2 regions of the Micrococcus sp. 093350064-1 genome follow, and region 1 is predicted to be linked to the other one. Evidence: predicted binding sites of a transcription regulator. Region 1 holds the regulator's gene; the other holds the start of a gene.
The links. Region 1 encodes HspR, which represses chaperone genes until heat shock. Its sites were predicted from a motif close to AAGTTGAGTCNNNNNGACTCAACTT; they were not measured.
Positions count from the first base shown of each region.

Region 2: the regulator HspR is predicted to act here: its motif matches at 9,192-9,216, upstream of ACUW6W_RS03660 (Hsp20/alpha crystallin family protein).

Region 1 is NZ_JBSEYU010000002.1:86,610-101,636, forward strand. It holds gene ACUW6W_RS02455 (MMPL family transporter) at 1-1,103, shown strand, start outside; gene ACUW6W_RS02460 (Dps family protein) at 1,181-1,831, opposite strand; gene dnaK (molecular chaperone DnaK) at 2,156-4,015, shown strand; gene ACUW6W_RS02470 (nucleotide exchange factor GrpE) at 4,179-4,841, shown strand; gene ACUW6W_RS02475 (DnaJ C-terminal domain-containing protein) at 4,912-5,889, shown strand; gene ACUW6W_RS02480 (heat shock protein transcriptional repressor HspR) at 5,886-6,437, shown strand; gene ACUW6W_RS02485 (alpha/beta hydrolase) at 6,416-7,483, shown strand; gene trmB (tRNA (guanosine(46)-N7)-methyltransferase TrmB) at 7,506-8,501, opposite strand; gene ACUW6W_RS02495 (hypothetical protein) at 8,572-9,876, opposite strand; gene ACUW6W_RS02500 (DedA family protein) at 9,882-10,628, opposite strand; gene ACUW6W_RS02505 (hypothetical protein) at 10,829-11,422, shown strand; gene ACUW6W_RS02510 (amino acid ABC transporter ATP-binding protein) at 11,522-12,325, opposite strand; gene ACUW6W_RS02515 (amino acid ABC transporter permease) at 12,327-13,157, opposite strand; gene ACUW6W_RS02520 (ABC transporter substrate-binding protein) at 13,154-13,975, opposite strand; gene ACUW6W_RS02525 (hypothetical protein) at 14,235-15,027, shown strand, end outside.
Region 2 is NZ_JBSEYU010000002.1:325,933-340,959, reverse strand. It holds gene ACUW6W_RS03690 (class I SAM-dependent DNA methyltransferase) at 1-947, shown strand, start outside; gene ACUW6W_RS03685 (restriction endonuclease subunit S) at 944-2,107, shown strand; gene ACUW6W_RS03680 (abortive infection family protein) at 2,104-2,910, shown strand; gene ACUW6W_RS03675 (type I restriction endonuclease subunit R) at 2,907-6,041, shown strand; gene ychF (redox-regulated ATPase YchF) at 6,592-7,677, opposite strand; partial or broken gene ACUW6W_RS03665 (GMC oxidoreductase) at 8,077-8,529, shown strand; gene ACUW6W_RS03660 (Hsp20/alpha crystallin family protein) at 8,639-9,100, opposite strand; gene ACUW6W_RS03655 (YdhK family protein) at 9,251-9,802, opposite strand; gene ACUW6W_RS03650 (O-acetyl-ADP-ribose deacetylase) at 9,799-10,365, opposite strand; gene ACUW6W_RS03645 (hypothetical protein) at 10,422-10,859, shown strand; gene ACUW6W_RS03640 (DNA recombination protein RmuC) at 10,925-12,184, shown strand; gene ACUW6W_RS03635 (SLC13 family permease) at 12,323-14,023, shown strand; gene ACUW6W_RS03630 (4-hydroxy-3-methylbut-2-enyl diphosphate reductase) at 14,146-15,027, opposite strand, start outside.

The DNA.
Region 1 (15,027 bases):
CCGTCGCCGGCCTCGAGGAGGACCACGGGGTGTGGACGCGGGTGGGCGCCGTCGTCGCGCGCCGGCCCCGTCTCGTCTGGGTCGCCACGACGGTCGTGCTCCTCGCCCTCTGCGGCGGTCTGCTGCAGCTGCGCGCGGACGGCGTCGCCCAGGAGGACGTGCTGCTCGGCGACTCCGACGCCCGGCAGGCCCAGGCCCTGCTGAGCGAGCACTTCGACGCCGGCGCCGGCGCCCCCGCCCAGATCCTCGCCCCGGCCGGGGACGCGGAGGCGGTGCTCGCCGCCGTCGCGGAGGACCCCGGCGTGGCCGAGGCCGAGGTCACCACGGACGCCCCCGAGACCGCCGCGGGCCCGCCCCCGGGCGCGCTCGAGGCGGAGGGCGGGACGGGCGCCGCGTCCGCGCCGGAGCCGCAGCCCCGCGTGGTGGACGGCCGCGTGCTGGTCTCGGCCACCCTGGCGGACCCGGGCGAGTCCCTCGCCGCGCAGCAGACCGTGGCCCGCCTGCGCGACCGGCTCGCGGACCTCCCCACCTCGGGCGAGATCCTCGTGGGCGGCCCGGCGGCCCAGGCGCTGGACACGAACGTCACCACGCAGCGCGACCTGCGGGTCGTCATCCCGCTGATCCTCGCGATGCTGCTGGTCATCCTCGCGGTGCTGCTGCGCTCGCTCCTGGCACCCGTGCTGCTCGTGGTCAGCTTCGGTGCGGCCCTGGGCGTCTCGGCCCTCGTGTTCCGGCACGTGTTCGGCTTCGAGGACGCCGACCCCACCGTGCCGCTGTACGGCTTCGTCTTCCTCGTGGCGCTCGGGATCGACTACACGATCTTCCTGATGACCCGGGCGCGGGAGGAGACCCCGCGGCACGGCACGCGGGCGGGCGTGCTGCGCGCCCTCACCGTCACGGGCGGGGTCATCACCTCGGCCGGCGTCGTGCTGGCGGCCACCTTCGCCGCGCTCGCGGTGATCCCGCTGATGTTCATGGTGCAGTTGGCATTCATCGTCGCGTTCGGCGTGCTGCTGGACACACTGGTGGTGCGCACGCTGCTGATCCCCGCGCTCGTCCGGGACATCGGCCCGCGCGTCTGGTGGCCGGCGCGGGCCGCCTGAGCCCGGACGGCGACAGAGGGCCCGACCGGCGGTGCGGTCGGGCCCTCCGTGCACGCGGGCGCCTCAGGGGCGCGCGGTCACTTCTTCTTCGACTTCTTCGCGTTCGAGGCCGTGGCCTTCTTGGCAGCCGACTTCTTCGTGCGAGCGCCCTGCGGGGCGGGCGCGGCCTGGTCGTCCTTCACCCGGCCCGCGGCGGCGGCCTCCGTGGCCGCACCCGCGCTGCTCAGGCGGCCGTCGTCCGTGGTCAGGAAGGAGCGCATGAACCACTGGAACAGCTCGAGCTGGGCCACCTGGTCGATGAGGATGTCCTGGGTGACCGGGTCGAGGTCCTCGGTGGCGTCGATCGCGGCGCGGTGATCCGTCACGACGCCGTCGTAGACGAGGTCCAGCGCGGCCAGGTGCTCCAGGGTCGTCGCGCGGCCCAGCGTGTAGTCGTCCCACGTGCGGGCGGCCACGAGGGCGCCCGGGGTGCCGGCGGGGGAGACGCCGAGGGTGGCGATGCGCTCGGCGACGACGTCCACCATCGCGCGGACCAGCTCGATCTGTGGGTCGAGCATCTCGTGTACGCCGATGAAGCCCGGACCCACGACGTTCCAGTGGGCGTGCTTCAGGGTGAGCTGCAGGTCGTTGAGGGCGTGCAGGCGACCCTGGAGGATCTCGGCGGTGCGGCGGCCCGTGCTCAGGGACAGGCCCGGGACGGTGTACTCGGCGGCGTTCTTCTCGGCCATGGTGGTGCTCCTTCTCCGTCGGGACGGGCGCGCCGTCGGCGACGCCCCGTGTTCCGCCATTCAACCGCGCGAGACCCGCGCGCTTCCAGGGCCCGGCGCCTGCACCGGGACGGATCAGGGATGGACCCGGGCCCCGGGAATGGATCGCGGACGGCCCGCGTTGACCCTCGCAGAAGCAGAAGTGAGTGAAGTCGACTCAGGTTCACTTGACAGTCCACCGCCCCGGTGGCAACCTGAGTCATGAAGGCTCAATTCCCTGCGGCGCCGGTGCCCCGGCCCGCGGGTCCGGCCCCCGCTTCACCGTCAGACAGGAAGGACCCCATCATGTCCCGTGCAGTCGGCATCGACCTCGGCACCACCAACTCCGTTGTCGCCGCCCTCGAGGGTGGCGACCCGGTCGTCATCGCGAACGCCGAGGGCGCCCGCACCACCCCGTCCGTCGTCGCGTTCTCCAAGGGCGGGGACGTCCTGGTCGGCGAGGTCGCCAAGCGCCAGGCCGTCAACAACCCCGAGCGCACCTTCGCGTCCGTCAAGCGCCACATGGGCACCGACTGGACCACCGAGGTGGACGGCAAGAAGTACACCCCGCAGGAGATCTCGGCCCGCACGCTGATGAAGCTCAAGCACGACGCCGAGGAGTACCTGGGTGAGAAGGTCACCGACGCGGTGATCACCGTGCCCGCCTACTTCAACGACGCCGAGCGCCAGGCCACCAAGGAGGCCGGCGAGATCGCGGGCCTGAACGTCACCCGTATCATCAACGAGCCCACCGCGGCCGCCCTGGCCTACGGCCTGGAGAAGGGCAAGGAGGACGAGCTCATCCTGGTCTTCGACCTGGGCGGCGGCACCTTCGACGTGTCCCTGCTCGAGGTCGCCAAGGACGAGGACGACTTCGCCACCATCCAGGTGCGCGCCACCGCCGGCGACAACCGCCTCGGCGGCGACGACTGGGACCAGCGGATCGTGGACTGGCTGCTCCAGCAGGCCAAGTCCAAGGGCGCGGACCTGTCCAAGGACAAGATCGCCCTGCAGCGTCTGAAGGAGGCAGCGGAGCAGGCCAAGAAGGAGCTCTCCTCGGCCACCTCCACCAACATCTCGCTGCAGTACCTGTCCGTGACCCCCGAGGGCCCGGTGCACCTGGACGAGCACCTCTCCCGCGCCAAGTTCCAGGACCTCACCAAGGACCTGCTCGAGCGCACCCGCAAGCCGTTCGAGGACGTCATCAAGGAGGCCGGCGTCAAGGTCTCCGACATCGACCACGTGGTCCTCGTCGGCGGCTCGACCCGCATGCCCGCCGTCTCCGACCTGGTGAAGGAGCTGACCGGCGGCAAGGAGCCCAACAAGAGCGTGAACCCGGACGAGGTCGTCGCCATCGGCGCCGCGGTGCAGGCCGGCGTGCTCGCCGGCGAGCGCAAGGACGTGCTCCTGATCGACGTGACCCCGCTGTCGCTGGGCATCGAGACCAAGGGCGGTGTGATGGCCAAGCTCATCGAGCGCAACACGGCCATCCCGACCAAGCGCTCCGAGACGTTCACCACGGCCGAGGACAACCAGCCCTCCGTGTCCATCCAGGTCTTCCAGGGCGAGCGCGAGTTCACCCGGGACAACAAGGCGCTGGGCACCTTCGAGCTGACCGGCATCGCCCCGGCCCCGCGCGGCATGCCCCAGATCGAGGTCACCTTCGACATCGACGCGAACGGCATCGTGCACGTCTCCGCGAAGGACAAGGGCACCGGCACCGAGCAGTCGATGACCATCACGGGCGGCTCCTCGCTGTCCAAGGAGGACATCGACCGCATGGTCAAGGACGCCGAGGCCCACGCGGACGAGGACAGGAAGCGCCGTGAGGCCGCCGACCGCCGCAACCAGGCGGAGCAGTCCGCGTACTCCGTGGACAAGCTCCTGCAGGACAACGCGGACAAGCTGCCCGAGGACGTCAAGACCGAGGTGCAGGCCGACGTCGACGCCCTGAAGGCCGCCCTGGAGAAGCAGGACAACGACGACGAGGTCGCCGCCGCGTTCGAGAAGCTCCAGGCCTCCCAGGTCAAGATCGGCGAGGCCCTCTACGCCCAGCAGGGCGCGGAGTCGGCCGACGCCGGCGCCGAGTCCGCCGCCCCGCAGGACGACGACGAGGACATCGTCGACGCCGAGGTGGTCGACGAGGACGACGAGAAGAAGGCATGACACCCCGGTGCCGGGGCGGGCGTCCACGCCCGCCCCGCCCGGAGGCCCACGACGCCGGCGGGCCGGCCCGGCAGCGCCCCTGCCGGGCCGGCCCGCCGGCCTTCCCGCACCACCCCCCCGCGCGGCGGACCCGCCGCGCCCACCCGCTTCGAAAGGACACACCATGAGCGCCGACCAGCAGCGTCCGCACGGCTCCTCCGATGCCGAGCGCGGCTCCGAGGAGGAGCCCATCGTGTTCAACGACCGTCGCCGCATCGACCCCGAGACCGGTGAGCCCCGGGTCTCCGCCGAGAGCGCGGCCGAGCAGGCCGAGGACGGCGACGCCCTCGCCCAGGCCGAGCGCATCCTCGACGAGGCCGGCGCGCAGGCCGGGACCGAGGCGCCGCAGCCCGCGGCCTCGGACCGCGAGGCCGAGCTCGAGACCGACCTGCGCCGGCTGCAGGCCGAGTTCGTGAACTACAAGCGTCGCGTGGACCGCGACCGCGACCTGGCCAGGGACGCCGGTGTGGTCAAGGCCGTCACCGCGCTGCTGCCGGTGCTCGACGACATCGACGCCGCCCGCGCCGCCGGCGACCTGACGGACGGTCCGTTCGCCGCGATCGCGACCAAGCTCGACACCGCCCTGGCCGGCCTCGGCCTCGAGCGCCACGACCAGGAGGCGCTGGCCGGCGTCGAGTTCGACCCGGCCGTGCACGAGGCCGTGATGCGCCAGCCGCACGCAGAGGTGCCCGCGGACCACGTGGTCCAGGTCTTCCGCAACGGCTATCTCCGGGACGGCCGCGTGCTGCGCGCCGCCCAGGTGATGGTCTCCGCCGGAGACGAGTGACCCCGTCGGCCGGCGGCCCACCCCGCCGCCGGCCGACCCCCCCTGACCGATGCACACGAGAGGAGGCACCATGGCCTCGCAGGATTGGATGGACAAGGACTTCTACGCGACCCTGGGGGTGTCCAAGGACGCCTCCGAATCGGACGTGAAGAAGGCCTACCGCAAGCTCGCCCGCACCCACCACCCGGACCAGAACCCCGGGGACGAGGCGGCCGAGAAGAAGTTCAAGGAGATCTCGGAGGCGTACGCCGTCCTGAGTGACCCCCAGGAGCGCCAGGAGTACGACGCGATCCGTGCGATGGGCGGCGGCGCCCGGTTCTCCGCCCCGGGCGGTGCCGGCGGCGGCGGCTTCGAGGACGTCTTCGGCGGCATGTTCGGCGGCGGGGGCGGCCCCCGCACCACGCAGTCCGGGCCCGACCTGTCGGACCTGTTCAGCGGGATGTTCGGCGGCGCCGCCGGCCAGACCGGCGGCTTCGGCGACGCCGGCTACCCGCGGCCGCGCCCCACGAAGGGCGCGGACCGCACCGCCACCACCACGATCTCCTTCCGCGGTTCGATCCAGGGCACCACGGTGTCCCTGCGCGCCCCGGACGGCGAGACGATCGAGGTGAAGATCCCGAAGGGCATCCGCGACGGCCAGAAGGTCCGGGCCCGCGGCAAGGGCTCGCCCGGTGCGGCCGGCCGCGGCGACCTGCTGGTCACCGTGCACGTGCGCGAGCACGAGTTCTTCCACCGGGACGGGGACGACCTGCGCATCACCGTGCCCGTCACCTTCCCCGAGGCCGCCCTCGGCGCCACGATCGAGGTGCCCACGCTGGAGCGCCCCGTGAAGGTGAAGGTGCCGGCGGGCTCCCAGTCCGGCCGCGTGCTGCGCCTGAAGGGCCGCGGTGTCGAGCGCGGGACGACGACGGGTGACCTGCTCGTGGAGCTGCACGTCACCGTGCCCACCGAGCTCGACGACGACGCCCGCGCCGCCATCGAGGCCCTGCAGTCCGCCCTGGCCGGCGACGATCCGCGGCGGGAGCTGGCCCGGAAGGCCGCCTGGTGAGCGCCCGCGACGGCGCCGCCCGCGCGGACCGGGGCCGCGAGCCGGGTCTTGACCGGAACGCCCCCGTCTTCGTGATCTCCGTGGCCGCCGAGATGGCGGACATGCACCCGCAGACCCTGCGCCAGTACGACCGGCTCGGCCTCGTGGTCCCCGCCCGCCAGGGCGGACGGCAACGCCGCTACTCCCTGGCCGATGTCGAGCGGCTGCAGACCGTGCAGGCCCTGAGCCGCGAGGGCATCTCGCTGGAGGGCATCCGCCGCGTGATCGCGCTGCAGCGCGAGGTCGAGCAGCTGCAGGACACCGTGGTCGAGCTGGCGGCCCAGGTGGACCGCCTCCACCACGCCTCCCGCCTGGCCCGCGTCTTCACCGTGGGCTCCGGCGGCGACGTCTCGGCCCGGTACGCCGACCGGATGGCCGCCCGCCGCCAGGCCGCGGCACGGACCGAGGCCGACGCCGCGGGCCAGGCCTCCCCGGGTGTCCTGCGGATGCTGCCCTCCGGCGGCGCCCGCCCCCGACGGGTGCTCACGTGGCAGCCCGAGCAGGACTGAGCCGGGCGTCGTTCGGGGTGGCCGCACGGTCCCGCGTCCGGGAGCGGCTGCGCGCCGACATGGCCCGGCGCGACGGCCTGGGCCGGCGGGCCCGCAGCGCCCTGGACGGGATCGTCCACGCCCTCAAGCCGGAGGGCATGGACCCGCACCTGCCCGCCCGGCATCTGCTGGACTACGTCCTCGACGGCCCGGACGGTCCGCGCGCGGTGGTCGCCGCGGGAGACCCCGCGACCGCCACCCACCTGACCTGGCTCGTCTCCGGCATGGGCATCCGCCCCCAGACGGCCATGTGGGGGACGGCCCGGGAGGCCGCCCACCTCGCCGCCGCCCAGCGCGCCGCCGGCGCACCCCGCCCGGTCGTCATCGCGTGGCTCGGCTACCCCGCGCCCACACCCTGGCGGGTGGTGCTCGACGGCCCCGGCCGGCGCGGCGGCGCGATGCTCGCCGCGGATGTGCGGGCCTGGTGGGAGTTCATGCGCCACGGGCCGGGGGAGGACGACGCCGCCGCCCCGGCCCTGCGCGCCCGCGGGACCGCCGTGCACGGGGCCATGGAGGCCCACTCGTACGGCTCGCTGGTGGCCGCGCACGCCCTGCGCCTGCTCGCGGACCGGGGCCTGCAGCCCGACGACGCCGAGGCCCCGTGGCCGGCCGAGCGTCCCGTCGAGGCCCTCGTGGTCTCGGGCGCGGTCGGCCTGCCCGCCGCCCTGGCAGCCCGGGCCGCGCACCTCGGCCTGCGGTCCGGACGGGTGTTCCGCGCCCTGGCCCCGGGCGACCTCCTCGCCCGGGTCGGCCGTGCGGTGGGCCGTCGTCGGGACTGGACGGACGCCGCCGTGCTGCCGGTGGCCCCGCGGCCCGGCCTGGCGGGGGCCGGCGTCCGCGGCCACCACACGGCCCGCTGGTCGCCGACGGCCCCCGGGGACGCCCCGAGGGGCTACCGGGACGCCGGGTCCGTGACGCTCGCGGCGACCGCGCGGGTGACCGCCGGCCTGCCGCTGCCGCCCGTCCCGGACGGCGCCGACCCGGCCGGGCCGGTCGCCCCGGCCTGAGCGGCCCCGTCGGGCCCCGTGCTCAGCGGCGGCGGTACGCCAGGTCGAACACAAGGCGTCCGGCCCGCTGGGACTTCGCCTCGAAGCTCGTGATCGGTCGACCCTCGAACCGGGGCGCCCAGCCGCCCTCGTGGTCCACGGGGTCCGCGGCCGCCGCGCCGGCCCGCGCCTCACCCAGGCCGGCCCGCAGCGGGCGCTCCTCCTCGGCCGCGCGCTCCCAGCCCGCGGGCAGCGGCTGGGCACCCACCTCGGTCTCCCTGCCCTCGCGGCGCACCCGCGTGAGCGGGGAGTCCTCGCCTGCGGCGCGCCCGGGGAAGAGGTTCTCGAACTCCGGGTGCGCCTCGAGCACCTCGCGCATCTGCACGGCGTAGCCCGACCAGTCCGTCGCCAGCCGCAGCACCCCGCCGGGGGCGAGCACCCGCGCCACGCGGTCCGCGAAGGCGGGGGAGACCAGGCGGCGCTTGTGGTGCCGCTTCTTGTGCCACGGGTCCGGGAAGAACACCCACACCTCGGAGACGGAGCCGGGCGTGAGCAGGGCGTCCAGCAGCTCGGGGGCGTTGGCCTCCACGGCGCGGACGTTCTCCAGGCCCTGCTGCTCCACGCGCGTCATGAGCGCGGCCAGGCCGGGCACGTAGACCTCGACGGCGAGCACGTTCCAGTCCGGCCGGTCGGCGGCGGCCTGCGCCGTGGACTCGCCCAGCCCGGAGCCGATGTCCACCAGCAGGGGGGCCTCGCGCCCGAACACCCCGGCCCAGTCCAGTCGGGCCTGGGCGTCCACCGAGGTGGCGCCGCGGCCGCGGGGCACGTCCACGAGGACCCGCTCCGCCTGGCGGTCCCACACGGCCTGCCGCCCCGCGTTCAGGCGCGCACCGCGTCGGACGAAGGAGACCGGCTCCCGTCGGACGAGGGCGGGGTCCTTGTCCCGATTGTGGTCGTGCGCGTGGACGCGCTCGGCGGGCGGCGGGACGGCGTCGGGGTCGGGTGCGTCCGGGCGGGGGCGGGGGAGGTGCTCAGTCATCGCCCCGATCCTGCCACGGCCGTGCGTCGACGGCGCCGACCGCGGTCGCCGCCGGCGCCCGGCGCCGGGGTCAGGGGGTGCCGCTGGAGCGGTCTCCCGACGTGGGCGGCGCGGGCGCCGAGGCCGTCGTGGCGGTCGGCTCGGGCGCGGACTCGGTCGGGTCCGGCGCGGGGGCCGTGGCCGGCGCGCTCGTGGACGGACCGGACGGGCTCGGGGACGTGGGGGTCGGCGTCGCGGAGGTCGGCGACGGGTCGGGGGTGCTCGGCGTCGGACTGCCGGATCCCGTGCCCGACGGCGAGGACGAGCTGGCGGGCGACGTCGGGGAGGACGGCGTGGCCGAGCCGGTGGACGTGGGGACCGAGGAGGACGGGGCCGTGCTGCTCGGCACCGTGCTGCTCGGCACCGGGGTGGTCGCGCTGGGCGTCGGGGCCGCCGTGTCGGCGGGTGCGGACGGGGGCGGCACGGGTGCGTCGGTGGCCTCCTGCGTCCGCGAGGACGTCTCGGGCTCCGGCTGCTGCTCCTCGAGGGTCGGGGTGGAGCGGTCCGGCAGACGCAGGTCGGCGGGGGCGGAGGCGGCGTCCGCGGCGACGTGGCCCAGGTCGGACAGCCAGGGGGCTGCCGTGTCCCGGGGGATCCGCACCGTCAGCACACCCGCGGCGGCCGGCGCCATGGACGCCTGGTCCGCCTCGAGCATCAGGCTGCCGTCCGGGAGGAAGACCACCGCGTCCCAGACGCGACGGTTCTCCACCTGCTCCGGCGCGTCGACCGCCGAGTCCAGGCGCGAGCCGATCACGTCCGGGTCGTTGGCCATGCGCTGGCGCACCTCGGCGCGGAACGCGTCCCAGCCGTCGGGGGTGAAGAGATCGGCGGTCTCGAGCACGCGGTCCTCGCGGGCCGAGTACCAGATCACGTGCGAGGTGGACACGGAGTCCGTGCCGCGCCGTTCCGTGGCGAGCAGGCGGGCCGCGGCGATGTCCTCGGCCACGACGGCGAGCTGCGGCTGGATCTCCAGGCGCGGGTCCGCGCTGGGGTCGGTGTCCCGGCGGTACTGGTCGATCTGGGCGCGCACGGCCCCGGCCATGGCCTCCGTCCAGGCCGGCGCCCCGGGCACCTGCAGCCACGCCCCGTGGTGGTCCGGGTCCTCGCCCTCGAGCACGGCGATGCTCGCCTCCGGCACCCTCTCGAGGTCGTGCGAGGGGACCTCGAGCGTAAACGGGGCCATGTCCATGGACGGCAGGGCGGAGGCCGCCGTCGTGGCGGGCGCAGGCTCGGGCTGCGGCTCGGTGCGAGCACAGGCGCTCAGCGCCACCAGGGCGACGGCGGCCAGGCCGAGGGCCGCGCGGCCACGGCGGGGGGAGGGCAGGACGGGGTGCATGCGATTCACTTCCGGTGGTCGGAGGACTCCAGGATGGCCTCGACGCGGGCGGCCATCTCATCCGCGGTCGGCGGGCGCCAGTCCGGGTCGTTCCGGCGGCGGGCGTCACGGCGCAGGCGCAGGACCACCCAGATCGCGAGGAAGGCCAGGATCAGGACCAGGACGATGTTGGAGAAGACGTCCGCGTACTCGGAGACGACGTGGAACCGCTCCCCGAGCGCGTAGCCGCCGTAGACGAAGATCGCGTTCCAGATCAGGGAGCCCAGCGCCGTGAACAGGGTGAACTTCGCGAGGTTCATCCGCTCGATGCCCGCGGGGATGGAGATCAGGGAGCGGAACACGGGGACCATGCGGCCCAGGAACACGGTCCAGTAGCCGTATCGGATGAACCAGCGCTCGGTCTTGGCCACGTCCTCCATGTCCACCAGCGGCATGCGGTCCGCGAGGCGGTACATGCGGCGGCGGCCGAGCCACGCGCCGAGGCCGTAGAGGGCCAGCGCTCCGACGATCGAGCCGACCGTCGCCCAGACCAGCGCGGCATGCGGGCTGAAGGCGCCGCCGGCCGCGGTGAAGCCGGCCAGGGGCAGGATCACCTCGGACGGGATGGGCGGGAAGATGTTCTCCGCGAAGACGGCCAGGCCGACGCCGATCGGGCCGACCGCCTCCATGATGTCCACGACGATGTTGCCGAGCCAGCCGTAGTCGGTGGGCGCGGCGGCGGCCACGGTCAGGGGTGCGACGAGGGGGAGCATGCGCCCCATTGTCCATCATCGACCGCCTCCGCGACGTGGTGGAGGCGCCGACGTCGTCCGCTCTGCGCGCACACTCGCGCCTCCGGGCGGGCGGGAGCGGGCTGCCGTTGGTAGTGTCAGAGGCGCTGACCGCTCACCGACCGTTCGCGCCACACCCCACTCCACGTGCGTGCCGCGGGCCCTACTGGAAGGAAGACTCCATGAGCATCGTCCAGATTCCGCTGCGCCTGGCCTCCGGCGCGTTCATCCTGAACTCCGGCCTGAACAAGCGCGGCATCTCCGCGGAGCAGGCCCAGGGCCTGCGCGACATGGGCGCCCGCGGCCTGCCCGCGCTGGCCAACCTGTCGCCGGAGCAGTTCAAGAAGTTCCTCGTGACCACCGAGGTCGGCGTGGGCGCAGCCCTGCTGGCCCCGTTCGTCCCGGGCTGGCTCGCCGGCTCCGCCCTGACCGCGTTCTCCGGCGGCCTGTTCTCGATGTACCTGAACACCCCGGAGATGACCGAGGCGGACGGCGTGCGCCCGTCCCAGGAGGGCACCGCCGTCGCCAAGGACATCTTCCTGGTCGGCTCCGGCCTGGCCATCGCCGCCGACTCCGTGGCCAACCGCCCCGGCAAGCGTCGCAAGGCCGCCAAGAAGCGCGCCGCCCGCATCGAGGGCGCCCGCGACGCCAAGGTGCAGGCCATCCGTGATGCCCAGGACGAGAAGGTCGCTGCGATCCACGCCGCCCGTGAGGAGCAGGTCGCCGCGCTGCGCGAGGCCCGTGACGAGCTGAAGAAGCTGCGCAAGAAGGCCTGACGCCCCCGCCGCACGCCTGAGGGGCCCCGCCCGGACCATGGTCCAGGCGGGGCCCCTCACGCATGCGCCCGCCCACCGGGGCACGGCGGGTGGGCAGGCTCAGAGGTCGATCTCGGTGGGGTGCAGCACGCGGCGCAGGAAGTCCTGGGTGCGCGGCTGCTGGGGGTCGGAGATCACCGCGGCGGCCGGGCCGGCCTCCACCACGACGCCGCCGTCCATGAACACGACCCGGTCGGCCACCTCACGGGCGAAGCCCATCTCGTGGGTGACCACGAGCATGGTCATGCCGTCGCGGGCCAGCTGACGCATGATCGCCAGGACGTCGCCGACGGTCTCGGGGTCGAGGGCCGAGGTGGGCTCGTCGAAGAGCATCAGCTGCGGGTCCATGGCCAGCGCACGGGCGATCGCCACGCGCTGCTGCTGGCCGCCGGAGAGCTGGTCCGGGTAGCGGTCCTCGAGCTCGGCCAGGCCCACGCGGGCCAGCTGCCGACGGGCGATGTCCGCCGCCTCGGCCTTGCCCCGCTTGAGCACCTTGAGCTGGGCCACGGTGCAGTTCTCCAGCACGGACAGGTGCGGGAACAGGTTGAACTGCTGGAACACCATGCCCACGTGGCGGCGCAGCACGTCCAGGTCCACGTCCTCGTCCGTGACCGTGAACTCACCGACCGTGACGACGCCCGAGTCGGGCTTCTCCAGCAGGTTCACGCAGCGCAGGAGGGTGGACTTGCCCGAGCCGGACGGGCCGATCAGGCACACGACCTCGCCAGGGGCGACCTCGAGGTCGATGCCGCGCAGCACGTGGTTGGCGCCGAAGGACTTGTTGAGGCCGGCCACATGCACGCCGGCGGCGTCCGCGGCGGCCACCGCGCCGAAGGATCCGGTGATGGGGTTCTGCTGGGCCATCTCAGTGCCCCTTCTTGGTCGAACGGGCCTCGAACCGGCGGGCCAGCAGGGACAGCGGCACGGTGATCACGAGGTAGAACAGGCCGGCCACGAGGATCGGCGTCATGCCGGCGTCGAGGGCGGAGATGCCGTCGCGGCCGAACTTGGTGAGCTCGTACTCGTGCGCGGCCAGGCCGAGCACGTAGACCAGCGAGGAATCCTTGGTCAGGAGGATGACCTCATTGGTGAGCGGCGGCAGCACGATGCGGAACGCCTGGGGGATCACGATGGTGACCATGGCCCGCCACGTCGGCATGCCGAGGGACCGGGCCGCCTCCATCTGGCCGCGGGGCACGGCCTGCAGGCCGGCACGCAGGGTCTCGGCGATGTAGGCGGCCGAGACCATGCCCAGGGCCACCATCACGACGACGGGGATCGGCCAGGACACCCCGAACGCAAAGGGCACCCCGTAGCCGAAGGCGAGGAACACCAGCAGCGCGGGGACGCCGCGGAAGAACTCGACGTAGGCGGTGGCCAGCCACCGGTACGGGCCGAACGAGCTCAGGCGCATGAGCGCGAGCACGATGCCGCCCAGGAGGCCGACGACGAACGAGGTGACCGTGTAGAACAGCGTGTTGCCCAGGCCCACGAGGATCACGTTGGGGAACATCGGGGCCACGGCGGGGAAGTTCAGGACGTTCTCGGCGAGCGTGCCCCAGTCGATGAGGACGGCCAGGACGACGAGGGCGAGGACGAAGACGGCCGCCTGGATGATCAGGGACAGCCGGCGACGGCGGCGCGCACGGCCGGGCTTCATGGCCGGTGCGGGCGAGACGGGGGTCTGCGTGCTCATCGGTAGTCCTCCTGTGCCTGACCGAACCAGCGCTCCTGGAGCTCGGCCACGGTGCCGTCGTTGCGCAGCTCCTGCAGCGCGCGGTTCACGGCGGAGCCGAGCTGCGCCTTCTGCGGGCCGACCGCCATGCCGAGCTGCTCGCCCGTGGGCAGCGACTCGACCACCTCGAAGCGATCGTCGTCCTTGAGCGAGTAGAGCAGCACGGACTGGTTGCCCAGGGCGGCGTCCACGGTGCCGGCCTGGAGGGCCTGGACCTGCATGCCGCCGTCCTCAAACTGCACGGGGCTCAGGCCGTTCTGCTGGGCGTACTCGTCGCCGGTGGTCGCGGCCTGCACGCCGATCCGGCGGCCCTTCGCGGACTCGACGTCGGTGATGCCGGAGCCCTTCTTCGCGACCAGGACGAGGTCGTCGTCGAGGTAGGGGAGGGTGAAGGCCATGACGCGCTGACGGGCCTCGGTGATGGAGATCGACGAGGCGTTCACGTCACAGCCGGTGAGCGAGGCACCCGACTCGATGGCCTCGAAGGAGGAGTCGATCACGTTCACCCCGAGGCCCAGCTCCTCCGCCACCGCCTCGACCAGCTGGATGTCGTAGCCGGTCAGCTCACCGTTCTCCTCGAACTCGAAGGGCGGGTAGGGGACGTCCGAGCAGACCGTCAGGACGCCGGGCTGGACGAGGCCGTACGAGGTGCTCAGGTCGTCGTCGGACACGATGCCGGCGGATCCGGCGTCGCCGCCGACGACGGCGCAGCCGGTGAGCAGCGCCGCCGACGCGGTGAGCCCCACGGCGCCGAGGAGGCGGGAGTGGATGCGGGTCATGGAGTGCCTTCTGTGCCGCCGTCGGGAGGACGGGCGGGCGGGTCGGAGGGAGCCGGCAGAGTGACGTGTTCCGCCGTGATTGGTGGTCATCGTAGTGCGTCGGGGCCCTCGCGGGCGCCGGGAGACGGCTCGTCCCCCGGAGCGAGCCGATCGACCGGTGGCCCTCTCGCAACCCGCCTCCGCAGGCGAAAGCTGGCCCTGCGCTGTGGGGATTGTCAGGCTGGTCACATCGTCGTCACCCGGTCTGATGAGGTCTCCCATGCTCCGCCCCGCCGCCCCCGCTCGCCCCGCTGCCACCCTGTCCCTGCTCGCCGTGGGCGCCCTCGCGCTCGTCGGCTGCGGTGGGGGAGGCGGCGAGGCCTCGTCCTCCTCTCCCTCCTCCGACGCGTCCTCGGCCTCCCCGGCGACCGTCAGCGCGACCGCGGGCCCCACACAGGACGCGGCCACGTCGTCCTCCGCGGCTCCCTCGACGGCGGTGTCCACGGCCTCGTCCTCCGCCTCGTCCTCGGTGGCGGCGTCCGCGTCGGCCGACGCGTCCGAGTCCGCCACGACGGGGGCCGGCTCGGACCTCACGGACGAGCAGGAGGAGCGTGTGGAGGCGCTCGAGGACGTCCTGCTCACGCCCCAGACCGCGCCCGACGGCGTGTTCACGGACATGGAGACCCAGGCCGGCGGCGGGGGTGAGCCGATCAGCACGAGTCTGAGCCTGACGGGCGTCACCCCCACGGGCGCCTGCGCGGACCTCATCGAGCAGATCAACACGCAGCAGGCGCCCGGGCTCGGCGGTGCGCTGGCCCAGTACGAGGTGGACCCGGCCGCGGTCACCGGCCTGGCCGGTTCCCAGGCCGGGGCGTTCGGCATGGTCGCGGTCACCGAGGACGGCACCGATCTGCTGGAGCCCTTCGGCGAGCTGGCCGACACGTGCGGCACGTTCGGCGACCCGGACGGCGTCGAGGCGGCCTTCACGACGGTGCCCGGCGTGCCGGACGCGGTCCACATCTCCCTGGGGAACTCGGGCATGGACACGGCCTTGTTCACCATGACCGTCGGTG
Region 2 (15,027 bases), 240 kb from region 1:
CGTTCAAGGGTCGCGTGTACGACCCAGCTGTGGGCTCGGGCGGCATGTTCGTACAGTCGGCTGAGTTCGTGAAGGCTCACGGCGGCAAACGCACCGACATCTCGGTATATGGGCAGGAGTTCACCGATACGACATGGAAGCTCGCGAAGATGAACCTGGCTTTGCGTGGCGTCGAGGCGGACATGGGCTCGCATTCTGCGGACTCGTTCACAGAGGACCTTCACCTCGACCTGCGTGCTGACTACGTGATCGCGAACCCGCCTTTCAACGTCTCTGACTGGTGGGATGCGAAGCTCGCCGACGACCCCCGATGGAAGTACGGGACACCACCGAAGGGCAACGCGAACTTCGCATGGGTGCAACACTTCCTTCACCATCTTGCGCCTCACGGCACAGCAGGTTTCGTGCTCGCCAACGGGTCACTGTCCTCCAAGAGCAGTGGCGAGGGCGAGATCCGTCAGCGGCTCGTCGAGGCTGGCCTGGTCGACTGCATCGTCGCAATGCCAGACAAGCTCTTCTTTAACACAGGCATCCCCGTGTCGTTGTGGTTCATCTCCAAGGGGCGTGACGGCAATGGGCACCGCGCGCGCAAAGGTGAGGTGCTGTTTATAGACGCCCGCAAGCTCGGAGCTATGCAGTCGCGACGCCTGCGCGTGCTATCGGACGACGACATTGCGCAGATCGCGGACACCTACCACGAATGGCGCAACCACGACGGCTGCTATGAAGACGTCCCCGGTTTCGCGAAGTCGGCCACGATCGGGGAGATTGAGAAACACGAATTCGTCCTCACACCCGGCCGGTACGTCGGTGCAGCTGAGGCGGAAGTCGACGACGAACCGATCGATGAGAAGATTGAACGCCTCACGAACGAGCTGTTAGCGGAGTTCGAGCGTGGGCGCGAGCTGGAAAATGAGGTTCGACTGCGCATGGGATCGCTCTCGTGACCGCGCAGTGGATGGAAAGCGTGCTCGGGGAACTCTGTACATTCCAGGCAGGAGGAGCTTTTCCGAGACACGAGCAAGGACATTTGACCGGCGACCATCCGTTCATCAAGGTCAGCGATATGACTCTTCCTGCTAACAGCATACGGATCATTGAGGCAAATAACTGGGTGTCGGCTGAAACCGCGGCGCGAATGAAGTTGAAACTAACACCTCCCGGCGCCGTAGCATTCGCAAAAATTGGCGAGGGACTGAAGGCTGAGCGCCTGAGGCGGATCACGGTACCGACCGCGATGGACAACAACATGATGGCTGCCATACCCAAGCCCGCTGTTGTCGATAGCGGCTTCTTGATCTATCTGATCGAAAGTGTCCATATCGCGGAATGGGCTCAAGGGAGCGCGCTTCCATACCTGAGCCAAAAACTTCTCGCAGACATTCCGGTGCACGTCCCGTCCCTCCCGGAGCAACGCGCGATCGCTGCGACACTCGGCGCGTTCGACGACAAGATCGAGTCGAACCGACAAGCAATGGCCACTGGGGAATCTCTTATCCGCGCGGTTGTCGAATCTACGCTCGATGCCTCCGAGGGCGAGGACGGAACACTGGGCGATTATTGCGCACTGGTGAAGGCCCCAGTAGAAATAGACAAGATTGATCCCGATGACAACTATATTGGGCTTGAACACATGCCCAGAGGATCAATTTTCCTGACTGAATGGAAGAAAGCTAAGGGTCTTGGCAGTAATAAGACTGCCTTTAAGCGAGGGGACCTCCTCTTCGGTAAGCTTCGCCCGTACTTCAAGAAGGTGGGTATTGCGCCTATCGATGGCGTGTGCTCGACTGACATCTTGGTAGTCCGGCCGAAGAGTCCTCGCGACATTGCCTTGGTGACAGCCGTCGCAGCATCTGATGCATTGATCGATTCTTTGTCAGCCAGTTCTACTGGGACAAGAATGCCCCGTGCCTCTTGGAAAGACCTCGCGGCATGGCGAGTTCCGGTCCTGACCGCCACCGAACGAATCGAGCTATCAGCCCGTGTAGACCCGCTCGTTGAGCGTCTCACGCAGTTGACGTTCGAGTCTCATCGTCTTGTCGCTCTTCGCGACGCTCTCCTCCCCGAACTACTCTCAGGTGGTCTACGAGTTCCGGTGACGTCATGAAAACACCTGTCTTGAGCGCGACAGATATGCGCATCGTTGAACAAGTCCTCGACATGGGTGACGGTTACGTACTCGACTTCAGTAACCGCACCTTCGCGGATTTCTTTGCTGATCTGGATGTCGAGATCGAGCCAGAAGACTCCGGCCTCTCGAAGGCTAAGCGTTTACGTGCGTTCTTTCGCTCTGCTTCGACGTCAGAGTGCGCTCGTGTTCTACATGCACTTCTCGAATACAGAGGCGAGCAAGACGGAGACGATGAAAGTGCCTCGATCGATAAGTATCGCGCGATCGTCTCGCGACTGGAAGGCGTCGCCGTCCCGTTGAGTGCTGCGCCGGTCGCACCGGAAGTTCTCACGCTGGCGTATGTCCGAGAACTGTCCGACAAGGCGGAGCGTCGTCTCGCAGCCTCAGACCTCGAAGGGGCGATCACAGTGTCGCGCACCTTGGTTGAGGCGGTGTTGGAACAGCTGGAGATTCGTTTAACAGGCCAGAGCGGAAACTACGCCGGTGACCTCCAGCGACAGTACAAGGCAGTTGCGAAGATTCTTCGGATCGACGACAAGGATGACCAGGTCGACGAAGGGTTCAAGCAGATCGCACGCGGCCTGGTCCAGATCGTCAACGGTCTGGCAGCGATCCGGAACATGGCGAGTGACGGACACGCGCGTCACGTGCAGCCACAAGCGCGACATGCCCGGGTGGCTGTGAACTCAGCGAAGACCGTCGCGAGCTTCCTCGTCGAGGTCTATCTGGCGAAGCGCACTGGACCAACGTCGCCTGCCGCAGTGAGGAGTGGCGGATGAGCACCTTCAACGAGAACGTCGTCGAACTGGCCGCTCTAGAGCACTTCGCCGAGCTGGGCTACCGACGTGTGCACGCCCCTGAGATCGCGCCGGGAGAGCCTGACGCAGAGCGGGACTCGTACGAGGACGTCGTGCTGTGGGGGCGTCTGCGTGATGCGCTTCGGCGGATCAACACTAGCGCTGACGCCGCGCTGATCGCCGAGGCTGTGAAGACCGTGCAGCGTGCCGGGTCGCAGAGCGCTGTAGACGAGAACGCTCGCCTGCACAAGCTCATCACGGAGGGTGTACCTGTCGAGCATCGCGGCGACGATGGCCTGCTGCGCACAACACGCTTGTGGCTGGTGGACTTCGACGAGCCGGCGAATAACGACTGGGTGGCTGTCAACCAGTTCACGATCGTCGAGAACGGCAAGAACCGCCGCCCTGACGTGCTCGTGATGGTTAACGGGCTCCCGCTCGCGCTGTTGGAGCTGAAGAATCCGGCCGCTGGGCACGCGACGCTAAAGTCGGCGTGGAACCAGGTGCAGACGTACCGACACGACATCCCGTCGGTATTTGTGCCGAACGCGGTGACAGTGATCTCTGACGGAACGTCGGCGGCGATGAGCAGCTACTCGGGTGCGTTCGAGCACTACGCGCCGTGGAAGACCATCGAGGGTCGTGAGGTCGTCAGCAACCGGCCAGCACTTGAGGTTCTCATCAAGGGCGTGTTCGAGCCGAAGCGGTTCCTGGACCTACTGAAGAACTTCGTGGTGTTCAGTGACGAGACAGTCACCGACAAGTCGACAGGACAGCCCACGCGGGCGCTCTTGAAGCGTGTGGCGAAGTACCATCAGTACTGGGCGGTCAACGCTGCCGTCGAGTCCACGGTGCAAGCGTCAAGCCCTGATGGGGACCGACGCGGCGGCGTGGTGTGGCACACCCAGGGCTCCGGCAAGAGCTTCGAGATGGTGTTCTACGCTGCAAAGATCATGCGCGACCCGCGCATGGCGAACCCGACGCTGGTGTTCATAACCGATCGCAACGATCTCGACGATCAGCTGTTCGGCGAGACTTTCGCCCCCGCGCGCATCCTGCCGGAGACGCCGGTGCAGGCAGCAACGCGCTCGGATCTGCGGGCCAAGCTGAAGCGCGCGTCGGGTGGGATCGTGTTCACCACCTTGCAGAAGTTCGCGCCGGGCGAGGACGGAGACGCCAACCCCGTGCTCACTGACCGTCGGAATGTCATCGTGATCGCCGACGAGGCGCACAGGAGTCAGTACGGATTCAGCGAGACGCTCGACCGCCACGGTCGACTCAAGTCCGGGCTGGCCAAGCACATGCGCGACGCGCTCCCCGGCGCGACGTACCTCGGTTTCACCGGCACTCCGATCGAGTCGAACGACAAATCCACAAGGGCTGTGTTCGGCGATTACGTGGACGTGTACGACCTCACAAGGGCAGTGGAGGATGGTGCGACTGTCCGGATCTTCTACGAGTCCAGGTTGGCAAAAATCGAGCTGTCGGAAGCGGACCTCGCTGCCTTGGACGACCTCGCCGATGAGATCACCGAGTCCGTCGAGAAAGACACCGCAACAGCTGCGAAGTCACGTTGGTCGCGGTTGGAAGCGGTCGTCGGAGCGGAGGCACGACTTGATCTCGTGGCCCGCGACATCGTGGAGCACTGGGAGAAGCGCCGCGAATCCCTGTTCGGCAAGGGCATGATCGTCACCATGAGTCGCCGGATCGCCGTGCGGCTGTACGAGAAGATCATCGCACTGCGACCCGACTGGCATTCGGATGATCCGGCGCAGGGCAAGATCAAGGTCGTCATGACCGGGTCCGCGTCTGATCCTGCTGAGTTCCAGCCGCACATCCACTCGAAGGACGTGCGCAAGGACCTCAAGCTGCGGGCGAAGAACGCGGACGACCCGCTGGAACTGGTCATCGTCCGGGACATGTGGCTGACCGGTTTCGATGCCCCGTCGATGCACACGATGTACGTCGACAAGACCATGCAGGGCGCGGGGCTCATGCAGGCCATCGCTCGGGTGAACAGAACGTTCCGTGACAAGCCCGGCGGGCTGATCGTCGACTACATCGGAGTGTTCGCGAACCTCCAGAACGCGCTGAGCGAATACTCGCCGTCCGACCGCGACCAGGCTGGCGTGCCCATCGACGAGATGGTCCAGGTGATGCTGGAGAAGCACGACATCGTGCGCGGACTCCTCCACGGAGTCCAGTTCGACTCTTCCCCGGAGCTGACAGCTGCCCAGCGGTTGAACGAGTACGCAAAGGTCCTCGACTTCGTCATGGCGGACCCAGACCGGACCTCGCGGTTCAATGACCAGGTGCTGGCTCTGGCGAAGGCGTTCGCGCTGGCGGGCGCGCGCGATGAGGCAGCCGCGATCCGGAACGATGTCCGACTATTCACGGACGTCCGAGCAGCGATCCTGAAGATCCAAAACCCCGACTCTGGCCGAGGCGGTTCGGGCGCAGTAGAGGTCGATACAGCACTCAGTCAGCTTCTCAACGAGGCGGTCACAGCTAATCAGGTAGTGGACGTGTACATGCTCGCTGGGATCGAGACGCCCGAGATCTCAATCCTCAGTGAGGAGTTCCTCGATTCGTTCGCGGAGAAGGACAGGCCGAACCTTCAGATGGGGCTGCTGCGGCGTCTCCTGAACGACCAGATCCGTACGGTGCAGCGAACGAACGTCGTCCAAGGGCGCAAGTACTCGGAGATGCTCGAAGAGACCGTGAACCGCTATACGAACCGGTCGTTGACGACCGCTGAGATCATCGCGGAATTGGTGAAACTTGCGAAGCAGATGCGCGACGCTCAGAAACGGCACGAGGAGCTCGGACTGCGCGAAGATGAGGTCGCTTTCTATGACGCGGTAGTGCAGAACGACTCTGCGGTGATGGAGCTGGGCGACGAGACACTCAAGGCGATCGCTCAAGAGCTCGTGACGTCTGTCAGGCAATCAGCAACGATCGACTGGAACCTGAAGGAGTCTGTGCTGGCTGCGATGCGCTCAAAGGTACGCCGCATCCTCGCCAAGTACGACTACCCGCCTGATGCGGAAGCTAAGGCAATCGAGCTGGTGATCGAGCAGGCGGAATTGTTTGCTCGCGGAGTGTCTGCGTAGGGGTGTGTAGATGTCGACAAAAGTGATGCTCGGCCGTTCACCCCGCAAGGGTACTGGAGGCGCGCCTGGAACTGATGCACGTAAAGGTGACATTCTTGGTCACACCGCGTAAGCGGGCATGGGGTCTAAAATCAGTTCGTCGATTGGCCACTGGTGCGGCTCATGCAGACTGATTTGCAGGGATACCGTGGGACAATCCCCGCATGAAAAGGTGGTGTGCCCCGCGCATGTGAAGGCCGTTGCCGAGGTGCCTCCAGCGCCCCGGGTTTCGTTCCGGGGTCAGGACGCAACGGGCGCTACGTTTAGGTCATGAGTGTAGGCCGATTAGCCCCGGTGGAGTGCGAGCTGATCATGAACCACATGACCGCTCACGCGGCATGACCGAGGGTGCCACATATACGTTACGTGCATACGTCCCACAGACGACGAAGCCCCCACCAGAACCAGCCAGTGAGGGCATCCACCGCTACGACACGACTGCCATAGGCTCGCCATAATTCTGCGTCATGCCACAGACTAACGGCGCCAAAAACCGCATGATTTCAACGAATCACACGTTGAACCGGAACTCCACCACGTCGCCGTCCTTCATGACGTAGTCCTTGCCCTCCATGCGCACCTTGCCGGCGGCTTTGGCATCGGCCATCGACCCGGCGGCGATCAGGTCATCAAAACTCACGATCTCCGCCTTGATGAAGCCACGCTGGAAGTCGGTGTGGATCACGCCGGCGGCCTCCGGAGCGGTCGCGCCGACGGGGATGGTCCACGCGCGCGTCTCCTTCGGCCCGGCCGTCAGGTAGGTCTGCAGGCCGAGGGTGGAGAAGCCCACGCGGGCCAGCTGGTCCAGCCCGGACTCGTCCTGCCCGGCCATCTCCAGCATCTCGGCGGCCTCCTCCTCGGAGAGCTCCACGAGGTCGGACTCGAGCTTGGCGTCCAGGAACACGGCGTCGGCGGGGGCCACCAGATCGCGCAGCTCCTGCTGCTTGGCCTCGTCCCCCAGCACACCCTCGTCCGAGTTGAACACGTAGATGAACGGCTTGGCGGTGAGCAGGCTCAGCTCGCGCAGCCGGTCCATGTCCAGCTTGTCCTTGTCCTTCGCCGCGAAGATCGTCTCGCCCCGCTCCAGCACCGCGAGCGCGGCCTTGAGCGCCTCGAGGTCGGCGGGCTCCTTCTTCTTGCCCTTGACCTCCTTCTCGACGCGCGGGATCGCCTTCTCCACGGTCTGCATGTCCGCGATGATCAGCTCGGTGTTGATGGTCTCCATGTCCGAGGCCGGGTCCACCTTGCCGTCCACGTGGACGACGTCGCCGTCGTCGAACGCGCGCACCACCTGGGCGATCGCGTGGGCCTCACGGATGTTGGCCAGGAACTGATTGCCCAGGCCCTCCCCCTCCGAGGCGCCCTTCACGATGCCGGCGATGTCCACGAAGGACACCGTGGCCGGCAGGATGCGCTCGGAGCCGAAGATCTCGGCCAGCTGGGGCAGCCGCTCGTCCGGCAGGTTCACCACGCCCACGTTCGGCTCGATCGTCGCGAACGGGTAGTTCGCCGCGAGCACGGTCTGGCGCGTCAGCGCGTTGAACAGGGTCGACTTGCCCACGTTGGGCAGTCCCACGAATCCGATAGTCAAAGCCACAGTCCGGCAGTCTACCGGCGGGCCCGCCGCGGCGGAGGCGTCCCGCACCGGCCCCGTTCCGTGGGCAGAACCGGCAGCCCCGCCCGCTCCGTGGGCAGAAAGCGCGCTCTCCCCTGTTCCGGGGGCAGAACCGGCAGGGTTTTCGCTTCCGGGGGCAGAAACCCTTGCTTTTCTGCCCACGGAACCCAGAGGCCCGGCGGCCACGGGGCCCGGCAGCCCCAGCCCCAGCCCGGCGTGCCCACGGAACCCAGAGACCCGCACCGCCCAGCACGCATCCCCGTCCAGATGACCGATCCGTAGGGTGGACGGGCCGCCCAGACCCCGTCGACAGTAAGCACACCCGTGTCTGCCGACCAGAGGACGACAGCCGAGACCGCAGGGCCGCCGGGCCCTCCCGACGCCAAGTCCCGCGGCACCGTGCGCCTGCGCTTCAACGACTACCGGGACAAGCCGGCCGTGGACCCGCGCTACTTCACCGACCCGGAGGGCCATGACATGGCCGTCGCGGTGGCCGGCATCCGACTGGCCCGGGAGATCGTCTCCCAGCCGGCCATGGCGGCGTGGGCGGGGCGCGAGCTGGCCCCGGGCGAGCAGGCGCAGACGGACGAGGAGATCGCCGACTACGTGCGCCGCACCCACAACACCGTGTACCACCCGGTGGGCTCGGTGCGCATGGGCGCCGACGACGACGCCATGAGCCCCCTGGACGCCCGCCTGCGCGTCAAGGGCGTGACGGGTCTGCGCGTGGCCGACGCCTCCGTGATGCCCGAGCACGTGACCGTGAACCCCAACATCACGTGCGTCATGATCGGTGAGAAGGCGGCGCAGCTGATCCTGGCCGATCGCGCCTGACCGCCACGCAGATGCGGCGGGCCCCCGGTGGGGGGCCCGCCGCATCTGCGTTCGGGGGACGGACCGCGCGCCGGTCACGCCGGCCGCGCGCGGCTCCGTCAGAGGCCGGTCACTCGCCGGTGGTCTCGGCGGTCTCGCCCTCCACGGTCTGCCCGGCCACGGGGGCAGCACCGCCGTGGGTGACGGAGATCTTGCGGGGCTTGGCCTGCTCCGCCACCGGGATGGTGAGGGTCAGGACGCCGTCGCTGTAGTCGGCCTGGATGCGGTCGAGGGCGAGGCCCTCGCCCAGGGTGAGCTGGCGGGCGAAGGTGCCGGCGGAACGCTCACGGGTGAGCCAGCGTCGGTCCTCGCGGGCCGGGTCCTCCTTGCGCTCGGCGCGGACGGTGAGGGTGCGCTCCTCCACGTCCACGTCGATGGAGGCCGGGTCGACGCCGGGCAGCTCGACCTCGGCGACGAAGACGTCGCCCTCGCGGTACAGGTTCATGGGCATGGACACGGTGCCGGTCGCGCGGGGCGTCAGACCGTTCACCAGGCGCTCCATCTCACGGAACGGATCGATAGGACGGGCCATGTCGGTTCACTCTCCTCGGGATTCGGGTGGGCGCCGCTGACACCGCGGCGTCTGACCACTACAACAGCACGCCCGGCGAGCCTATTCCAGAAATCTACGTGAAGTTCGATCAACTTCCAGGCGGGCGGTCAGGACCCTCCCGGCCCGGGGTCAGCCCGCCGAGGCGATCTCGCTCTCCACCACCCACTTGTGGTTCCTCATCCGCATGCCGTCGGACTCGTAGTCCACCATGTAGACGGTCTCATCCGTCGAGGAGTGCACCGTGCCCTCCGCACCCTGCATGCCCGGCATGTGGTCAGCCGCGAGGGTGACCGCCGCGCCGTCGGGCAGGCGTTCGGCGCCCGCGTCCTCCAGCTCCTCCTGGACGACCCACTTGTGGTCCGTCACCTCGGGCCCGCCCGTCGTCGGCCGGTAGTCCACGGAGTAGGCGGTGGTCTCGTACGCGCCCACGACGGTGGCGGCGGCCCCCTCCATCCCGGGCATGTGGTCCGCCATGAGGGTGACCTCGGTGCCCACGGGGTGGGCCGGGTCCGCGGCGGGCTCGATGCCCTCGGGGGCGGGGCCGCCGTCCATCGCGTGGCCCGCGTGCCCGCCGTGGGAGGACGACGTCGCCGCCTCTTCCCCTCCCGTCGCGCAGCCGGTGAGCGCGAGCAGACTCGCCGCAGTCACGGCGACGGTCCTGGTCCAGAAACGCATGGTCATCGTCCGGTGTCTCCTTCGTCATCGGTGGTCTGGGGGGCCTCGAGGTGCCCGAGCGCCGCACGGAACGCGGCCTCCGCCGTCTCGCCGTACGGCACGAACAGCACCTCGTCCACGGTGTCGCCCACCTCGTCCGCCATCGCGTGGCAGGTCTCGACGGCAATCCGCGCCGCGTCCTCCATGGGCCAGCCGTAGATCCCCGCGGAGATCGCCGGGAACGCGACCGTCCGGGCGCCGAGCCCGGCCGCCACCTTCAGGGACTCGCGGTAGCACGAGGCGAGGGTGTCGGACTTGTCGATCGTCTTGGCCCACACCGGGCCCACCGTGTGGATGACCCAGCGCGCGGGCAGGCGCCCCGCCGTCGTCGCCACGGCCTGGCCGGCGGGCAGCCCCTCCGGCAGGTCGGTCTCGCGCAGGCGGCGGCACTCGGCCAGGATCTCGGGACCGCCACGCCGGTGGATGGCGCCGTCCACGCCTCCGCCGCCGAGCAGGGTGGAGTTGGCGGCGTTGACGACGGCGTCCGCGTGCGTGGCCGTGATGTCCCCGGGGGCGATGGTGAGCTGCATGGGTTCACGCTAGGCGCGGGTGGGCGCCGTCGGACAGGGCCGGTAGCCTCGGCCCCATGAGCACCCCGACGCCCACCGGACCGACCCCCACGCCTCCCGGCGGCGAGCTGCTGCCGCTGATCAGCCTCGCGGTGGAGCACGTGTTCAACACGCTCGGCCGGCAGCCCGTGTTCGCCCCCACAATCCTCGCCGTCACGGCCGACGGCCAGCGCGGCATGTGGGAGCACCCGGACCTCCAGCCCGAGCAGGCGGCCGCCACGGTCGCGAAGATCAGCCCTCGCCCCACGCGGGCGGTGGCCGTGTTCGACGGCGAGATCGAGACGGCGGACGGACCCCGCCCGGCCGTCGCGGTGGAGGCCTTCGACGCCGCCGCCCTGGCCTCGACCCGCATGGTCTTCCCGTACCTGCCCGGCGTGGCCGCGGCGGGCATCGCCGCCCGCGTCGACGGCGACCCGCAGGTCGTGGCCAACGGCCCCAACCCGCTCTTCGGCTGAGCCGCCCGCCACGACGACGGCGCGCCGCGGCCTACCGTGTCCGTGCAGCCTGCGAGGGTGGGGTCATGGAGATCCTCAGCCTGCTGCTCGCCCTCACCCTCGGACTCGTGCTGGGCGCCCTGCTGGGCGCGTGGCTCATGTGGCGCCGGGCGGCCGACGGCGGTGAGGAGGCCCGCCGGGCCCAGGCCGAGCTGGCCGCGCTGCGCACCGAGCACCAGGGGGCGCGAGAGGCGCTCGCGGCCGCCCGGGCGGAGCAGCGTGCGCTCACGGCCGCGCGCGCCGAGGACGCCGAACGCCAACGCGCGGAGTCCCAGGTGATGTCCACGCTCGCGCCGCTGGGCCAGCGGCTGGCGGCGCTCCAGGAGCAGGTGAGCGTGCTGGAACGGGATCGGGCGTCCCAGTTCGGCCGGCTCGGGGAGCAGCTCCGCGCCGCCGCAGCCACCGACCGGGACCTGCTGAACCAGACCACGTCGCTCATGGCCACGCTCAAGTCCACTTCCGCGCGGGGCCACTGGGGCGAGGCGCAGCTGCGGCGGGTCGTCGAGGCGGCGGGCATGCTCCACCACGTGGACTTCACGGAGCAGGCCACGCTGTCCGGCAGGGACGGCGAGCGCCTCCGCCCGGACCTCGTGGTGTCCCTGCCCGGCGGCAAGGCCATGGCCGTGGACGCCAAGGCCCCCATCGGGGACGCGCTGGCCGCCGAGGCCCTCGCGGACGAGCCCGGCGAGGAGGCGTACGAGCGGCGCCAGGCGCTGGCCGCCCAGCACGCCGCGGCCGTGCGCCGCCACGTGGACCAGCTCTCCGCGAAGTCCTACTGGGACGGCCTCGAGCACTCCCCCGAGCTGGTCCTGTGCTTCCTGCCCGCCGAGTCGCTCCTGGCCGCGGCGCTGGACGCGGACCCCGGGCTGCTGGACCACGCGTTCTCCCGGAACGTCGCGCTCGTCGCCCCCGTCTCCCTCCTGACCGCCCTGAAGTCCGTGGCCTACGCGTGGCGGCAGGACACCCTGGCCGAGAACGCCCACACCGTGGTGGCCAGCGCGAAGGACCTCTACGAGCGTCTCGGCACGCTCGGCACTCACCTGGACCGCATGGGCGGCTCCCTCAAGACCGCCGTGGACCGCTACAACCAGCTCGTCGGCAGCGTCGAGTCGCGCGTGCTCCCCGCCGCCCGGCGCCTCCGCGACGCCGACCCGGGCCTGGCCCCCACGCCGGACATCCGCACGCTCGAGTCCGCGCCCCGGCCCCTGGCCGCCCCGGAACTGGTCGCGGGCGTGGAGGAGGACGAGCTGCGCCGTCGTCGGGCGGAGTCGGCGCGGGAGGCGTGAGCGGGGCCGCACGGGGGCCGGGCGGGTGGGCCGTCGCGGCCCCGACGTCGTCTTTCCGTGTCCCGGGCCACTTGCTACCGTGAAACTCACAGAGAATTGCCAGGCCGCGCCAAGGGCCTGACCTGAAGAGGAGGCCCCATGGAGTCCCGCCCACTCCCCCCGCCGAGCAACGTCAACGAGCACGTCTCCCGCTTCGACCCCCGAGCGGCCGCCCAGGAGTTCGAACACGAGCTCTCCCCGGGCATGCGTGACGAGCCGCTGCCCGGCGGCGAGAACGTCAAGCGCATCATCGGCCTCGTGGTCGGCCCCCTGCTCGCCGTCGCCCTGTTCCTGCTGATGCCGGGCGACCTCGGCGTCTGGCCCCGCCTCGTCGCCGCCACCGCGGTGCTCATGGCCGTGTGGTGGATGACCGAGGCCCTGCCCATCCCCGCCACCGCCCTGCTGCCGCTCGTCGTCTTCCCGCTCGGCGTGCCCGCCGAGGAGTCCGACGGCGGCATCACCTTCGACGCCGTCGGCGCGAGCTACGGCAACAACATCATCTTCCTGTTCATGGGCGGCTTCATGCTCGCCCTGGCCATGCAGCGCTGGAACCTGCACCGGCGCATCGCGCTCGGCGTCCTGAAGTTCATGGGCGCCAGGACCGTGAATCTCATCCTGGGCTTCATGATCGCCACCGGGTTCATCTCCATGTGGGTGTCCAACACCGCCACCGCCGTGATGATGCTCCCCATCGGCGTGTCCATCCTCGTGCTCGTCCAGCGCTACGGCACGGACGGCGCCCTGACTGCGGACGAGGGAGCGGACCAGGTCGACCGCCCCGCCGCGCCCGCATCCGCGGCCGGCGAGGCCCCCACGCAGGCCGAGATCCGCTCCCTCACGAAGTCGAACTTCGGCACCGCGCTCATGCTCGGCATCGCGTACGCCGCGTCCATCGGCTCGCTCGGCACCATCATCGGCACCCCGCCCAACACCCTGCTCGCGGGCCACATGGCCGCCGAGCACGGCGTGCAGATCGGCTTCGGCCAGTGGATGCTGGTCGGCGTGCCGATCGCCGTCGTGCTGCTCTTCGCGTGCTGGTTCCTGCTCACCCGCGTGCTGTTCCGCCCGGAGATCGACGAGGTCCCCGGCGGCCGCGACCTGATCGCCACCGAGCTGGCCCGCCTCGGCCGCATGAGCGCCCCCGAGGCCAAGGTCCTCGCCGTCTTCGTCCTCGCCGCGCTGGCCTGGATCACCGTGCCGCTGATCTCCGAATACGTCCTGGACCTGGAGTCCCCGCTGCTCTCGGACGCGGCCATCGCCATCGTCGTCGGACTCATCCTGTTCCTCCTGCCGGCCGGTGGCGGGGCCGGGCGCGGCGTGCGCCTCCTCGACTGGGAGGCCGCGAAGGACCTGCCGTGGGGCGTGCTCCTGCTGTTCGGCGGCGGCCTGGCCCTGTCCGGTCAGTTCTCCAAGTCGGGCCTGTCCACGTGGCTCGGTGAGCAGGTCAAGGGCTTCGGTGACATCCCCGTGTGGGTGCTCGTGGTGATCGCCTCCGTCGGCATCCTGCTACTGACCGAGATGACCTCGAACACGGCCACCGCGGCCACGTTCCTGCCGGTCGCCTCCGGCGTGGCCCTGGGCACCGGCGTCGCCCCGCTCATGCTGGCCGCGCCCGTCGCCCTCGCCGCGACCTGCGCGTTCATGCTGCCCGTGGCCACCCCGCCGAACGCCATCGCGTACGGCTCCGGCTATGTGACCATCGGCCAGATGGTGAAGGGCGGCGTGTGGCTGAACATCATCGCCGCCGTGCTCATCTCCATCGCGTCGATGACCCTGCTCGTCTGGGTCTTCGGACTCTGAGTCCTGACCACCCGCCGGCCCGGCACGCTGAGGCCCGGGCACGCCGAGGCCCGCAGACTCGCCGCTTCGCCGGCGTCGTGACGGCGAGTCTGCGGGCCTCAGCGAGGAGACGAGGGGCGCGCTCAGGCCTCGGCGGCGCGGCGGCGTCCGCCGAGGGCGCGCCCGTCGTCGCCCACGCGCTTCATCTCGGCGCGCAGCTCCTTGGGCAGGGAGAAGATGATGTCTTCCTCGGCGGTCACCACCTCGTCCACCTGCCCGTAGCCGTACTCGGCCAGCAGCGCGAGCACCTCCTGGACCAGCACCTCGGGCACGGACGCGCCCGAGGACAGGCCCACGGTGGCCACGCCCTCGAACCAGGACTCGTCCACCTGGTTGGCGAAGTCCACGCGCTCGGCGCGGGAGGCCCCGTACTCCGCGGCCACCTCCTTGAGGCGCACCGAGTTCGAGGAGTTCGCCGAGCCCACGATGATCACCAGGTCGCACTCCGGCGAGATCGACTTGATGGCCGCCTGCCGGTTGGAGGTGGCGTAGCAGATGTCGTCCGAGGGCGGGTCCTGCAGGTTCGGGAACCGCTCGCGCAGCACGGAGACGATCTCGAGGGTCTCGTCCACGGAGAGCGTGGTCTGGGAGAGCCAGATCAGGTTGTCCGGGTCCTCCACCTGGACGGTGCGGGCCTCGGCGACGTCGTTGATCACCGTGGTGTGCTCGGGCGCCTCGCCGAACGTGCCCTCGACCTCCTCGTGGCCGTCGTGGCCGATCAACAGGATCCGCTTGTCCTGCTTGGCGAAGCGCACGGCCTCGCGGTGCACCTTGGTCACGAGCGGGCACGTGGCGTCGATGGTGCGCAGGTTGCGCTGGGCGGCCTCCTCGACGACGGCCGGGGACACGCCGTGCGCGGAGAACACGGTCAGGGCGCCCTCGGGCACCTCGTCCAGCTCGTCAACGAACACCACGCCGCGCTCGGTCAGGGTGTCCACGACGTGCCGGTTGTGGACGATCTCCTT